2 regions of the Streptomyces sp. NPDC088261 genome follow, and region 2 is predicted to be linked to the other one. Evidence: riboswitches for the same ligand, from Rfam matches in the RefSeq annotation. Region 2 holds a riboswitch; the other holds the start of a gene.
What was found. A riboswitch is a leader RNA that binds a small molecule or an ion and turns the genes downstream of it on or off. The one in region 2 is predicted to bind cyclic di-AMP.
Positions count from the first base shown of each region.

Region 1 (7,569 bases), on a different contig from region 2:
GGGGTGCGGTTCAGCGTCGGCGTGGTCGGCCTGTCCGAGCACCTGGAGCACGCGCGGAGGCTCCGCGCGGAGCTGCCGGAGCACGTCTACTTGTGGATCAACGCGGCCGAGGGGCACACGTACGGCGACGACGAGGCCGTCCGGTGGACGGACCTGGACCCGCTGTTCCCGTACAGCCGCCATCCACACCGCTCGGCCGGCCTGCCCTGCCGCACGGGCGAGTCGGTGATCTCCGTGGACGGCGACGGTACGGTACGGCGCTGCCACTTCGTCCGCGCCGAGCTGGGCAACCTGTACGACGGTTCGTACCGCGCGGCCCTGGGCCCCCGGGGCTGTCCGCTGGCCGTGTGCGACTGTCACATCGGCTATGTGCACCTGGAGACACTGCCGTTGTACGACGTGTTCGCGGGCGGGGTGCTGGAGCGCGTCCCGGCCGGCGGCATTGACGCGGGGTGAGACATGCCATCGGTCGAGTTCGGCTCGAACGGGAATGGCCCCGCCCGGTGAAAGGGAATCACCGGAGCGGGGCCGAAGTGAGCCCGGAAGGGATCAGATGACGACGCCCTGCTGGCGCAGGAAGGCCAGCGGGTCGACGTCGGAGCCGTAGTCGGGGCCGGTACGGATCTCGAAGTGCAGGTGCGGGCCGGTCACGTTGCCGGTGGCGCCGGAGAGCCCCAGCTGCTGGCCCTCACTGACGGTCTGTCCGGCGGAGACGGTGATCGAGGACAGGTGCGCGTACTGCGAGTACATGCCGTCCGCGTGCCGGACGACGACCTGGTTGCCGTACGAGCCGCCGTCACCGGCGGTCACGACGGTGCCCGCGCCGACGGCCTTCACGACGGTGCCCGAGGGCGCCAGGAAGTCCACGCCGGTGTGGTAGCCGCTCGACCAGTTGCTGCCCGAGGCGTGGTACGGCGTGCCGATGGCGATGCCGGAGACCGGCAGCGTGAAGGCGGACGCCTTCACGGCCGGGGCCGCCTTCTTCACGGGCGCCGCCTTCTTCACCGGCGCGGCCTTCTTGAGCGCGGTGCGCTCGGCGGAGCGGGAGGCCGTGGTGGGGGCCTTGGCGCGGTCGGCCGCGGGGGCCTTGGCGCCGAGGGTCAGCTTCTGGCCGGGGTGGATCAGCGACGGGTCGGAGCCGATGACGCGCCGGTTGTCCGCGTACAGCTTCTTCCAGCCGCCCGCGACCTTCTTCTTCTTGGCGATCTTCGACAGGGAGTCGCCGGAGACCACGCGGTAGGTGGCGGCGGTCTTCGCGGCGGCGGCCCGCGTCACGGACGCGGGAGCGGCGTGGACGGCGGACGCGGGGGCCGCGGTGACGGATCCGGCGGCGGCCGGTGCGGCGTGCGCCCCGGTGGCGCCGATGAGCGGAAGCACGACTGCGGCTCCGCCCGTTCCGGCCAGGACGAATCCGCGGGTGATCGGGTTGCTCTTGGGACGGCGGTGCTTACCCTTGCCGGGCATGGCGAATTCCTCTCCGGCGCCTACGAGGTGAGCTGTCGGGTTCGGGCTGGAGATGCCCGGTCGCGGTTGCCGCGCGACTTCACCCCAAGCCGCCCGCGGAAACGGAACGGCGTACTACCTGGGTCCCCCGCTCCTGCCACGCGTGGATGGTCGGTGGGTGCGAATTCCGGGCGGCGGCAGGATTAGGCGTTCCGCTCGGATTGAGGGTGAACGTAAGCCGACGCGGAGGGCCGGTACAAGCCACCGGTACCTCGCATTCGTGCACGCTCCGATATCTTCCGGCCTTTCCGGTCACCCTGCGTGGATATGCGATCTTCGCTTTCCTTCTGACGGCGCAATTCCGTTTTCCGTCACCGCCACGCACCGTCACGGATATGATCCTGCTCACGAGCCGAGGACCATCTCCCCCTCGATCGGGGCAGGTTATGCGCAATGCCCCAATACGGACAGATGCCGCCAATTACCCAATGACCCATGTCGTAGGGTCGCACTCGACATCGTCGGCGAGCCGCGCCGACGGCAGACACGGAGGAGCAGCCCGTGACCCAGAATCTGCCGCACGTACCGCCGGTCGAGCCGGAGCTGACCGGGGTACGCAACTTCCGCGACGTGGGCGGGCTGCCGACCACGGACGGCAGGAGGGTCAGGTACGGGCGGCTCTACCGCAGCGGGCACCTCGCGTCGGCCACCCCGGCGGACGCCGCCCACCTGGCGTCGCTGGGCCTGCACACGGTCTTCGACTTCCGCAACGCGGCCGACGTGCGCCTGGACGGGGAGGACATCGAGCTGCCCGGCGTACGGAACGTGAACATCCCGCTCACGGACCCGGCGGACGGCGCCGAGTTCTGGCGGATGGTCCGGGACGGCGACCTCGACCAGCTGCGCTCGCTGCTCGCGGACGGGAAGGCGGTGGCCCGGATGATCGGTTCGTACCGCGCGATCATCAGGGACCGCACCGCCGAGCACAGCAGGGTCCTGCACGCGCTCGCCGACAACAACGTCCCCGCGCTGATGCACTGCGCGGCCGGCAAGGACCGCGCCGGCCTGTCCGTCGCGGTGTCGCTGCTCGCGGTCGGGGTGGAGCGGGACGCGATCGAGGAGGACTACCTCAAGTCGAACGAGCCGAGCCGCCGCTACCAGGTGCGCCGCAGCGACACCTCACCCGCCGGGAGGTCGGCGGAGGTGATGGAGCTGCTCGGTCCGCTCTTCGACGCGCGCGCCGCGTACCTCGAAGCGGCCTTCGACACGATCACGGCCACCTGGGGCTCGACCGACCGCTACCTCTCCGAGGGCCTCGGGCTGGCCCCGGAGACCCGTGAACGGCTGCGGGAGGGCCTGCTGGACGCGTCCTAGGACGCGCGCGGGAGCGGCGCCCTAGGAGCCGACGCTGAACAGCAGGTAGAGGAAGCCCGCGAAGAGGTGGCCGGCGATCAGGTAGGCGAAGAGGCGGATGACCAGCCCCCGGGGCAGAGTGCGGTTCTTCTTGTTCTCCGGCATGGTGCCGAACCTTTCTCGAAGGCCGTCGGTGACGCTCGGCGAAGCCGTCAGTGGAGATCGGCGGCGGGGCTCTGGAGCAGGGTGTGGACGAACAGCAGCTCGGTCCCGCCGGGGTCGGCCGCGGCGAGCCGGTGCGGGGTCAGCGAGTCGAAGTGCGCGCTGTCCCCGGGGCCGAGGACGTGCACCGCGTCGCCGAGGCCGAGCCGCAGGCGCCCGCGGAGCACGTAGAGCCACTCCTCCCCCGGGTGCACGCGTACGAGATCGCCCTGCGCCCCGTACGGCACCACGACTCGCAGCGGCTGCATGGCCCGGCCCGAGCCGCCCGCGCGGTGGTACGTCCAGCCGTCGGCCTCGACCGGCTCCTGGCGTCCCGCGCGGACGACGGGATCGCGCTCGGCGGGCGCCTCGCCGAGCAGGTCGGCCACCGTCGTGCCGTAGATGCGGGCCAGCGCCAGCAGCATCGGCAACGAGGGCTGGCGGCGGCCGGTCTCCAGCCGGGAGAGGTGGGCGGGTGACAGGCCCGCCCGCGCGGCGACGGTCTCCAGCGTGAGCCGGCGGTCGCGGCGCAGCTCGCGCAGGCGCGGGGCGACGTCGGGGAGTGTTTCCGGTACGGCGTCGGGCATGATGTCCGGCGTGGCGTTCGGCAGCTCGTCGGACCGGCCCGAAGCCGCGCCCTCAGGCGTGTTCATGCCTCTATTGCGCCAGGGACGTGCCTCGGAGGCAACTTTTTTGCCTCCGAGGCAAAATCGCCCCGAACCCAGCCGCCCGCTACCGGTTCGCGACGGCCTGCTTCACCAGCGTCCGGCCGAAGTCCCACATCAGCCCGCCGCCGCCGTGCGCGTCGTCCATCACGGCCGTGAAGGCGTCCACGAAGCGCTCGACCTCCCGCTCGCCGATCGTCAGGGGCGGAATCAGCTTGATCACTTCCAGGTGGTCGCCGGAGACCTGGGTGAGGATCCGGTGCTTCTGGAGCAGCGGTACGACGACCATCTGGGCGAAGAGCCCCTTGCGGGCGGCCTGGAGCATGGTCCAGCGCCCCCGCAGCTTGATCGAGCTGGGCCGGCCGAACTCGATCCCGATCATCAGCCCGCGCCCGCGCACGTCGTGCAGCAGTTCGTAGCGGTCCACGAGCGCCGCCAGCCGGGTCCTGAGCAGGTCGCCGGTGACCCGCGCGTTGGCGACGACCTGCTCGTCCTCGATCACCGACAGGACGGCCAGGCCCGCCGCCATCGCCTGCGCGTTGGAGCCGAAGCTCGCCGAGTGGACCAGCACCCGGTCCATCGACGAGTAGACCTTCTTGAAGATCCAGTCCCGGCCGACGGTCGCGCCGACGGGCACATAGCCGCCGGACAGCGCCTTGGCCACACAGATGAGGTCGGGCTCGACGCCGTCCTCGTGTTGGTACGCGTAGAAGTCACCGGTCCTGCCGAGGCCGGTCTGCACCTCGTCCACGATGAGCAGGCTCTTGTGACGGCGCAGCAGCTCCTGGGCCCCGCGCAGGAAGCCGGGCGGTGCCGCGTACACCCCCTTGCCCTGGATCGGTTCGACCACGAACCCGGCGACGTCGCCGCGCTTCAGCTCGCGCTCCAGCGCGTCGAGGTCGCCCATCTCGATCGCCGTGTCGGGCAGCAGCGGCGCGAAGCCGTCCCGGAAGCCGTCCTCGCCGTTGACGGACAGCGAGCCGGTGGTCAGCCCGTGGAAGGCGTGGGAGCAGTAGAGGATCCTGGGGCGGCCGGTGGCGTACCGCGCGAACTTCAGCGCCGTCTCGACGGCTTCCGTACCGCTGTTGCCGAAGAACACCCGGTCCAGGTGCGGGCTGTGGGCCAGCAGCTTCTCCGCGAGCAGCCCGGGCAGCGGCTGGCAGTCGAAGCGGGTGAGGTCGGCGAGCGAGGCGTCGAGGACGTCGTGCAGCGCCTTCCGTACGACGGGGTGGTGGCGCCCGAGCCCCATCACGCCGAACCCGGCGAGCATGTCCAGGTAGTCGTTGCCGTCCGCGTCCCAGAAGTAGGCGCCCTCGGCCCGTTCGTAGACGCGGTCGAAGCCGATGGTGTGGAGCATGCGCGGGAGTTGGTGGTTGAGGTGCTTGGTGTGCAGGTCGTACCGCTCGGCGCCGCGCTCCGCGAGCAGCCGTGCCAGGTCGAAGTCTTTGGTCATCCGGTGTTCCCCTTCCGCGTCGACGGGCCGCCCGAGCCCCCGCCGCCGCCGGACGGGCCGGCGGCGGCGGGGGTAGGAGCCTGCGTCAGCGCGTTCCGCCGACCGTCTCGCGGACCGCCCGCAGGGACTCCTTGAGGGAGCCCATGGTGGCGAGGACGGCCGTCGGCTCGTAGCCGCAGTGCGCCATGCAGTTGGCGCACCGGGGGTCCTTGCCGCGCCCGTACTTCTCCCAGTCGGTCTCCTCGATGAGCTGCCGGTACGTCGGGACGTACCCGTCGCTCATCAGGTAGCAGGGGCGCTGCCAGCCGAAGAGGGAGTAGTTCGGGATGGCCCAGGCCGTGCAGGGGAAGTCGGCCTTGCCTTCGAGGAAGTCCAGGAAGAGCGGCGAGTGGTTGAGGCGCCAGCGCCTGCGGTTGCCGCCGGAGAACGCCTTCTTGAACAGCTCCCGCGTCTGTTCGACACCCAGGAAGTGCTCCTGGTCGGGGGCCTTCTCGTAGGCGTAGGCGGGCGAGATCATCATCTCGTCCACCTTCAGGTCGTCATTGAGGTAGTTCAGCACCTCGATGATGGTCTGCGGGGTGTCGGTGTTGAAGAAGGTCGAGTTGGTGGTCACCCGGAAACCGGCCGCCTTGGCCGCCTTGATGGCCGCCACCGCCTCGTCGAACACCCCCTCCTTCGCGACGGACTCGTCGTGCCGCTCCCGCAGCCCGTCGATGTGCACGGCGAACGCGAAGTACGGCGACGGGGTGAACTTGTCGAGCTTCTTGCGCATCAGCATCGCGTTGGTGCACAGGAAGACGTACTTCTTCTTGGCCACCAGCTGCCGGACGATCTCGTCGATCTGTGGGTGCATCAGCGGCTCGCCGCCGGCGATGGAGACCATCGGCGCCCCTGACTCCAGCACCGCGCCGACCGCCTGGGCAACGGGCATCCGCTGCTTGAGCACGCCGGCCGGGTGCTGGATCTTGCCGCAGCCCTCACAGGCCAGATTGCAGGCGAACAGTGGTTCGAGCTCCACGATGAGCGGGAACTTCTCCCGCTTTCTGAGCTTCTGTTCAGCCAGATAAGTCCCGACCCTGATGGTCTGGCGAAGCGGCATGGCCATCTAGCTCACCTCCTGGGGAGCAGCAAAGAACGGTGCCATTCATAAAAAGCTGGAAGGACGGCACGGAGAACACGGAAAGCCGATATTCCACCGCGCACCGTGCCGATCCGGACGAGCTCGTGCTCCGGGGCGTCCACGACCACCCGGACGGCGGCAACCGGACGGGGTCCGGCACGCAGAGCGGTACGGAGTGTCGTGGCGGACTCCATGTCCACCGCGACCGCCCCGGTGGTACGCAGCGCGACCCGCTCCTCGCCGCGCACCACATGATCGGAGCCGGTCAGCGGTCCGGTGTGGACCGCGTGTCCCGGTACTGCGCGTGTCAGCGCCTCGACGAGCAGCCCGGTGGCCGTGCAGGGCGTGGAGCCGCCGGCTCCCCGGGTCTCGTCGGCGACGATCAAATCCCCGGGGTTCATCCCGGGAGCGAGGCCGGCACAGAAGCCGGACGCGATGACGGCCGCGTCCCTGTGCCTGGCCTCGCCGAGCGCGCGTGCCACCGCGTGCTCGGCGTTCTTGGGTCCCATGCCCGTCCGCAGGACGGTCACGGGACCGGCCGCGTCGGCGCGCCCGCCGGTGCGCAGCGCGAACCGCTCGATGCCCAGGGCGCAGGCGATCAGCAGGCCGAAGGGCTCGTCCATCAGCTCCCCTTGCGGCTGATCGCGCCGCTGGCCAGGGGCTCGCCGTTGACGTACCGGCCGAGGGCCGTGAGCGGGAAGACCTGCCGGTAGAGGTGGTAGTTGATGGAGAAGTCCCACGGGAAGCCGGTGCCGGTGAAGTACGGCTCGTCCCAGGACCCGTCCTCGCGCTGGGTCTCGGCGAGCCAGGCGACGCCCCGCTCGACGGCCGTGCTCTCCCGGCCGCCGGCCGCGAGGAGCGCCAGCAGCGCCCACGCGGTCTGGGAGGCGGTGGAGACACCGTGCCCGATCCACTTCTCCTCGCGGTACGAGCGCAGGTCCTCGCCCCAGCCTCCGTCGTCGTTCTGCACGGATTCGAGCCAGCGGACCGCCCGGCGGATCGCGGGGTGGGTGACCGGCAGCCCGGCGGCGGTCAGGGCGGGCACCACCGAGCCCGTACCGTAGACGTAGTTGACGCCCCAGCGGCCGAACCAGGCCCCGGACGCCTCCTGTTCCGCCAGGAGCCACTCGATGCCCCTGCGGGTGTCGGGGTGTTGGGCCATCCCCTCGTACGCCAGCATCTCCACGACGTGCGCGGTGACGTCGGCGGACGGCGGGTCGATGACCTCGCCGAAGTCGCAGAACGGCATCCGGTTGGGGAACGGACTGGTGTTGTCGGCGTCGAACGCCGCCCACGCCCCGTTCCTGGACTGCATGCCGAGCGTCCACCGGGTA
Region 1 covers NZ_JBIURL010000002.1:24,002-31,570, reverse strand. The annotation lists gene ACIODU_RS04070 (STM4011 family radical SAM protein) at 1-456, shown strand, start outside; gene ACIODU_RS04065 (peptidoglycan DD-metalloendopeptidase family protein) at 550-1,464, opposite strand; cyclic di-AMP (ydaO/yuaA leader) riboswitch at 1,469-1,630, opposite strand; gene ACIODU_RS04060 (tyrosine-protein phosphatase) at 2,005-2,817, shown strand; gene ACIODU_RS04055 (DUF6126 family protein) at 2,839-2,961, opposite strand; gene ACIODU_RS04050 (helix-turn-helix domain-containing protein) at 3,009-3,584, opposite strand; gene ACIODU_RS04045 (aspartate aminotransferase family protein) at 3,730-5,115, opposite strand; gene hpnH (adenosyl-hopene transferase HpnH) at 5,201-6,220, opposite strand; gene ACIODU_RS04035 (1-hydroxy-2-methyl-2-butenyl 4-diphosphate reductase) at 6,226-6,858, opposite strand; gene shc (squalene--hopene cyclase) at 6,858-7,569, opposite strand, start outside.
Region 1: it holds a riboswitch for cyclic di-AMP, as region 2 does, so the genes downstream of both, ACIODU_RS04065 (peptidoglycan DD-metalloendopeptidase family protein) here and ACIODU_RS28685 (transglycosylase family protein) in region 2, are expected to answer to the same signal.

Region 2 (7,569 bases):
GCGTCGTCGAGGATCTCCTCGATGCGCAGCAGCTGGTTGTACTTGGCCACGCGCTCCGAGCGGGCGGGCGCGCCGGTCTTGATCTGGCCGCAGTTGGTGGCGACGGCGAGGTCGGCGATGGTGACGTCCTCGGTCTCGCCGGAGCGGTGGGACATCATGCACTTGAAGCCGCTGCGCTGGGCCAGCTCGACGGCGTCCAGCGTCTCGGTGAGCGAGCCGATCTGGTTGACCTTGACGAGCAGGGCGTTCGCGGAGCCCTCCTCGATGCCGCGGGCGAGGCGCTCGGGGTTGGTGACGAAGAGGTCGTCGCCGACGATCTGGACCTTGGAGCCCAGCTTGTCGGTGAGGACCTTCCAGCCGGCCCAGTCGTCCTCGTACAGCGGGTCCTCGATGGAGACCAGCGGGTAGGAGGCGACCAGCTCCTCGTAGTACTCGGTCAGCTCGGCGGCCGAGCGGGACTTGCCCTCGAACTCGTACTTTCCGTCCTTGTAGAACTCGGACGCGGCGACGTCGAGCGCGAGCGCGATGTCGCGGCCCGGCGCGTAACCGGCTTCCTTGATCGCTTCGAGGATGAGGTCGAGCGCGGCGCGGTTGGAGTCCAGGTTCGGGGCGAAGCCGCCCTCGTCGCCGAGGCCGGTCGACAGGCCCTTGTCCTTCAGGACGCGCTTGAGCGTGTGGTAGACCTCGGCGCCCCAGCGCAGGGCCTCGGAGAAGGACTCCGCGCCGATCGGGGCGATCATGAACTCCTGGATGTCCACGTTCGAGTCGGCGTGCGACCCGCCGTTCAGGATGTTCATCATCGGAACGGGCAGCAGGTGCGCGTTCGGGCCGCCGAGGTAGCGGAAGAGCGGCAGGTCGGACGCCTCGGAGGCGGCGTGCGCGACGGCGAGGGAGACGCCGAGGATGGCGTTGGCGCCGAGCGACGACTTGTCCGGGGTGGCGTCCAGGTCGAACATCGCCTGGTCGATGAGGCGCTGCTCGGTGGCGTCGTACCCGACCAGCTCCGGGCCGATCTGCTCGATGACGGCGAGGACGGCCTTCTCGACACCCTTGCCCTGGTAACGGTTGGGGTCACCGTCGCGGAGTTCAAGGGCCTCGAACGCACCGGTGGAGGCACCGGAGGGGACAGCAGCACGGCCGGTGCTGCCGTCGTCGAGGCCGACCTCGACCTCGACCGTGGGGTTGCCTCGGGAGTCGAGGATTTCCCGGGCTACGACGACGTCGATGGACGGCACGAGCATCTCCTTCATGGGATGTGACGCTTTGGGTGCGGGGCCGCTCGGCCGCGCGACACGAGCCTAACCGGCCCCGGCCCTCCGGCAGGCCGGTGCCCGCCCGCTGGGACGAAATGAAGACGTCATCCTGATGACACGGGGGCGAACGGCCCGCGGCCGGCTGTTCCGGCCGTACGACACCCGGGCGGCCGGAACGGGGAAACCCCGGCCCGCGCGCGTACGGGGGAAGAACGCGCGGGGCCGGGGTGGTCCGGGGGTGGGGCCACAAAGGGGGACGGATGGCCCCGGGGGGGGTGGGTCAGCTCAGGTGGAGCTGCTGGCCCGGGAAGATCACGTCCGCGTCGGCGACGATGTCCTTGTTCAGGTCGAACAGCTTCTTCCAGCCACCCTTGACGTGGTGACCGGCGGCGATCTTCGACAGGGTGTCGCCGGACTTGACCTTGTACTCGCCGTCACCCTTCTTGATCGTGGTGGGACGGCTCGTACCGCGCGAGGCCGGCTGCTCGGTGCTCCGCGTCGACGTCGACGGGGCGGACTGCTGCGGAGTGGACTGCCGCGGCGCCGACTGCCGCGGCTGCGCGGCGGGCTGCTCCGCCGGCTGCGACGGGGCGGCCGGGGCGGAGTCGTTCGAGGCGCCGGAGAGGCCCACACCACAGCTCGGCCACGCGCCCTTGCCCTGGCCCGCGAGGACCTTCTCGGCGACGGCTATCTGCTGCGACTTGGAGGCCTGGTAGGCGTTGGGCGCGTAGGCGGTGCCGCCGTACGCGGCCCAGGTGGACGGGGTGAACTGGAGCCCGCCGGAGAAGCCGTTGCCGGTGTTGATGGACCAGTTGCCGCCGGACTCGCACGCGGCGACCTGGTCCCACTCGGCGGTGGTCGCGGCGGAGGCGGACGTGGCGCCGAGCAGCGGGACCGCGACGGCGGCACCGGTCACCCCGGCGAGCGTGGCGTAGCGGACGGCCTTGGACGGACGGCGGTGCTTGGCCTTGGAACGCAGCATGAAGCTATCTCCTCACCGACGCCTGCGAGGTCAGCTGTCGGGTTCGGGCCAAGTGAGTTGCCCGGCCGCGTGCCAGTGGGGGCCTCCCGGCCCTCGCTGTACGCGGCTTCACCCCGAGCCGGTCGTCGGCCGTCTCTCGACGGCCGGGGCCGGCACCTAACCTGTGGGTCCCCCGCTCCTGCCTTCGGCGCTTGACGCGACGACTACTCCCCCCGACCGACGGCAGGATTCGGCGTGACGGTCGACGGGGCCCGCGGTGCGAGCGGTTCAGACCGTAGACACAGGTGCCCCTGATGTTCAAAGAACCCGATCCGGGAAAAATCGCCCGAACTCCCCTGTGTGCCTTCTGTGTTTTCGCAGGTGAGGGCCGAAACCGTGCCACCTGGGGGCCAAAGGTCCTCTGTTGAGACAAAGAGACCCTTGTCTCACTTGCGCAGAAGTGGACATAGGGCCTCCAACCGCCCCCGGAAACGGACCGGGGGCGGGCCGCGGGCCGGCCGGGGGCGGCCCGTCAACTGCTCCTACTTCACGCCGAGATCGACGGTCTGGCCAGGGAGGATGAGGTCGGGGTCGGAGCCGAGCGCGTCCTTGTTCGCCTCGTAGAGCGCGGACCAGCCGCCCTCGACGCCGTTCTCGTCCGCGATACGCCACAGGCAGTCACCGGGACGGACGACGTATTCGCCGTCGGCGGCGCCGGCGGCATCCGCCGTCACGCCTTCCGCGTCACGTGTCAGTCCGTCACCCCGGGAGGCGTGACGCCCGGATTCACGCTCTTCGCCCGAGTTGTCCGGCGTGAGGCCGGTCGCGCCGGGGGTCGCCGGGTCCTCGGGGGCCGCGCCGCCGCGGTGCTTGCCCTTGACGGTGTCCGTGGTGGCCCGGGAGGAGGGGGTGGCCGAGCGGGACGGGCTCAGGGTGCCCGCGTCCGTGGCGCCGCTCTCCGTACCGTCACCGCTGTCCCGTTCGCCGCCCGCGCTCTTCGCGCTGCCGGAGGGGGTGGTGCCGGCGGAGGGGGTGCTGTCGGGGGTGCTGGGGGTGGTGTCGGAGCCTTCCGCCCGGTCCGTGTCCGCCGCGCCGCCGGTGGACGCCTCGGGGCTCGCGGACTCCTCGACCGTCCCGGGGGCCGCCCCGGGGTCGACCAGCGGCTCCGCGGTGTCCTTCAGGAGTCCGGCGACGGGCGCGCAGCTGGCCCAGGCCGACGGGCCCTGCGCGTCGAGGACCTTCTCGGCGACCGCGATCTGCTGCGAGCGGCTGGCGAGGTCGGGGCGGGTCGCGTAGTCGCCGCCGCCGAAGTCGTCCCAGGTCTCCTGGGCGATCTGGAGTCCGCCGAAGAAACCGTTGCCGAGGTCCGCGCTCCACGCGCCCCCGCTCTCGCAGTCGGCGACGCGGTCCCAGGTGGAGGCGTCCGCCGCGCTGGCGGAGGTGGCGCCGAGGAGGGGGATCGCGATCGCGGAGCCGGTCACCCCCGCCGCGACGATCAGAGCGGGCGCCTGGCGGGGGCGACGGTGTCGGCCGTTCGCGGACATGCGGTTGCCTTCCGTGTGCCGTACGACGCAGGGAGCGTCACACGTGAAATCGACTACAGCGTGTGGCTGCTGAGCTGTCGGTGAAGGTAGCCGGACTCGAACGCTTGTCACAAGTCGATGCAGGGGAGATCACGTGAAAGTCACATTCCTGACGGTCCGTCAGTTATTTCATGGCGGTCAATCAGCTGGGCAAAGGCGTGAACTGCACCGGAAGTGTGCGCAATCCCCGCATGATGAGCCCGCCCCGCCACCGCAAATCGGCCGGATCTCCCGCAAGTCGCACGTCGGGCAGGCGCGTCAGCAGCGTGCCGAGCGCGGCCTGTCCCTCCAGGCGGGCGAGCGGCGCGCCGACGCAGTAGTGGATGCCGTGTCCGTAACCGAGATGCTGATTGTCACGCCGTGCGAGATCCAGCCGGTCCGGGTCCTCGAACCGCGCGGGGTCCCGGTCGGCCGCCGCGAGGACGACGAGGACCGGATCGCCGGTCGCGACCGCCTGTCCGCCGAGCGTCAGCGGCTCGGTGGCGTACCGCCAGGTCGCCAGCTCCACCGGCCCGTCGTACCGCAGCAGTTCCTCGACGCCGGTCGCCAGCAGGCCGCTCTCGCCCGCGTCGAGCGACGCCTGGAGCAGCGCGCGCTGCTCAGGGTGGCGCAGCAACGCGTACATGCCGTTCCCGATGAGGTTGACGGTCGTCTCGAACCCGGCGAAGAGGAGGATGAAGGCCATCGCGGCGGCCTCGTTCTCGGTGAGGTGCTCGCCCTGGTCGCTCGACCGGATCAGGTCGGTGATCAGGTCGTCGCCGGGGTTCTCCCTCTTACGGTGGATGAGTTCGGCGAGATAGCTCCGCATCTTCTTGACCGACCGCGCGACGCCGCCGCGCGGGCCGCCGCCGTGGCGGATCATCATCCCGGCCCAGTCGCGGAAGTCGTCCTGGTCCTCGCGCGGCACCCCGAGCAGGTCGCAGATCGCGTAGATGGGGAGGGGGAAGGCGAAGTCGTGGATGAGGTCCGCCTCGCCCTCCGCCGCGAAGCCGTCGATGAGGCGGTCCGTCAACTCCTGCACGCGTGGTGCGAATTGAGCCACGCGGCGGGGGGTGAACGCCTTGGACACGAGCCGCCGCAGCCGGGTGTGGTCCGGCGGGTCGATGTTCAGCAGGTGGGTCATCAGCTCGGCGTTGCGCTCCCCCGGGATCCCCGTCCTGCCCTTGGCGTGCGCCGACCCGGCGTGGTGGACGGGGTTCTTGGAGAGCCGGGGGTCGGCGAGCGCCCGCTTGGCGTCGGCGTACCGCGTGACGAGCCAGGCCTCCACGCCGCTGGGCAGCTCGGTCCGGTGGACAGGCGCGTGCTCGCGCAGCCAGGCGTAGGCGGGGTAGGGGTCGGTGGCGAACTCCCAGGTGAAGAGCTCGGGCGCGTCGGGGGTGGACATGCCTTGACAGTAATCGTGGCTGGTTCGGGCTGTCGGTTCGGGCGGTAGGTACGGGCTCTCGGTGCGGGCTGGCGGTACGGGGCTGTCGGTACGAGCTACTTCGCGAGGCCCTCCGCGGCGCGGATCGCGTCCCGGTACGCGCGCGCGGCGGCGCGCAGGGCCGTTTCCGGGTCGGTGCCGGCGCGCTCCGCCTCCATGGCCAGGGCGAGGAGTCGGTAGCCGATGCCGTCGCCCGCCGGGGGCGGTACGTCCAGTCCCGCCGTACGGACCCGGCCCGCGAGCTTCGCCGCCAGGGCGAGCCCGGGCTGGCCCAGCGGGACGCCGTCCGTGACCGAATCGCGCTGCTTCTCGATCGCCTTGGTCCGCAGCCAGTGCGCCTTGACGTCCTCGGGGGTCTCGGCGGTCTCGTCGCCGAAGACGTGGGGGTGGCGGTGGATGAGCTTGTCCACGAGCGTGCCGGCGACGTCGTCGATGGAGAACGGCTCGATGTCGTCGTCCAGGCCGTCCTGGGCGATGCGGGCGTGGAAGACCACCTGGAGCAGGACGTCCCCCAGCTCCTCGCGCAGCTCGTCGCCGTCGCCGTCCTCGATCGCCTCGACCAGTTCGTACGCCTCCTCGATGCCGTACTTGGCGAGGCCCTGGTGCGTCTGGACCGAGGACCACGGGCACTCGGCGCGGATGCGGTCCATGACCTGGACGAGGTCGAGGAGCCGGGCGCCGGGGAGGTCGTACGAGCCGGGGAGCAGTTCCAGGTCCGGCATCTGGACGCGGCCGGAGCCGGCCAGGCGGGCGAGGCCGTCGGTGAGGACGGCGTCCGTGCCGTCGCCGTCGGCGGTGGGGAGGACGACGACGGTACGGCCGCCGGCGCACTCCTCGACCAGCTCGTGGGCGGTGGGCGCGGTGTGCTCCACGGTGACGCCGGCCTCGCGGAGGTACGGGAGCTGCGGGTGCGCGGGGTCCGCGCAGAGGACGCGGTCGGCGGCGTGCAGGGTCTGCCAGGCGGGCCAGGAGAGGAGGCCGGGGGCGACACGGTGGCTGGCGGTGAGCAGAACGATGCGGCCGGGGGTGGCCGGGTCGTGGGGGGCGGGAGGTTCTTGGGTCACCCCTTGAACCTACCTCCGGAGCGTGCGGGGCCCGCCCGGCGGGCTTGTCCTCAATCGCCGGACGGGCTGGATGTGGCGGCCCGGTGGATGGGTGTCCTCAAACGCCGGACGGGCTTGATATGCGGCCGGACGCGCTTGATCTACGCGTCCGTCGGCTGTTCCTGCGGGGCCTCTTTGGTCACCTGGGTGATCCACGGGGTCTTCGCGTCGCCCAGCTGGACCTTGCCGTTGTCCCAGCTGCCGTAGCGCGGGTTCACGTCGATGCTCAGCTTCTTGGACGTCGCCGCCAGGCCCGCCACCAGCTTCTGCTGGCCCTGCGGGGTCATCGAGTCCGCGCCCAGCGCCGCGCCGACCTTCGTCAGCAGGACGTCACGGCGGATCGCGTCGTCGAGCTGGTCCGGGGTGACCGCGCCCTGCTGGAGCGCCAGCGCGAGGAACTGCTTCTCGCCGCCGGACTGCGCGACCGCCTGCTGCCGGGCCGCCTGGACCTCCTTGCGGCTCACCGTCACGCCGGCGTCGTCCGCCGCCCGCTGGAGGACGCGGTCGAAGATCATGCCGTTCAGCTTGATCTGGCTGAGCCTGCCGGTGTTCTTGATGAGTTCGGCCGACTCGGGCGACGCCTCCTGGGCGGTACGGACGTCCCGTACCGCTCCCTGGAGGGTGGACACCTCGATCCGCTGCCCGCCGACCACCGCCGCGGCCCCGGGATGGGCGTCGCTGCCGCAGGCGGTGAGCAGGGGAGCCGCGGCGAGGAGCGCGACGGAGAAGGAGAGCGCGGTGCGACGGCGGCGGTGCAAAGGGAGCCTCCCGGCGTGATTGTGCGGCGATGCACAAGGCCTTGCAGTGATCGATGTTAGGCAGTCCGCGTGGCAGGGGCCACTGGTTCGACCAACGATTCACCGGGAGATTGGGGTGCGCCCCGCCGGAGAAGTCGGTTCCGGGTCCCGGTCGGGGCGGAGCATGATCGCGCGGGAGACCACAAAAGTGATCGGTACGGCCGCGCCCGCGGCGCCCAGCGGGGCGTAACGGCTGCTGAGGCGCAGCACGTCCACCAGCAGGTAGACACCGCTGGTGGTGATCACGAAGTTCGCGGCGTTGGTGAGGGGGAAGAGCACGAACTTGCGCCAGGTCGGGCGGGTCCGGTAGGTGAAGCGGCTGTTGAGGAAGAACGAGCCGACCATCGAGAGTGTGAACGCGATCACATGCGCGGCGACATACGGCAGCCGGGTCAGCAGGACCAGGTAGAGGGCGTAGTACGTCCCGGTGTTGACCACTCCGACCAGGG
Region 2 covers NZ_JBIURL010000019.1:11,721-19,289, reverse strand. The annotation lists gene eno (phosphopyruvate hydratase) at 1-1,241, opposite strand, end outside; gene ACIODU_RS28685 (transglycosylase family protein) at 1,534-2,235, opposite strand; cyclic di-AMP (ydaO/yuaA leader) riboswitch at 2,240-2,435, opposite strand; gene ACIODU_RS28680 (transglycosylase family protein) at 2,757-3,758, opposite strand; gene ACIODU_RS28675 (cytochrome P450) at 3,940-5,181, opposite strand; gene ACIODU_RS28670 (nucleoside triphosphate pyrophosphohydrolase) at 5,277-6,284, opposite strand; gene ACIODU_RS28665 (SurA N-terminal domain-containing protein) at 6,425-7,081, opposite strand; gene ACIODU_RS28660 (GtrA family protein) at 7,181-7,569, opposite strand, start outside.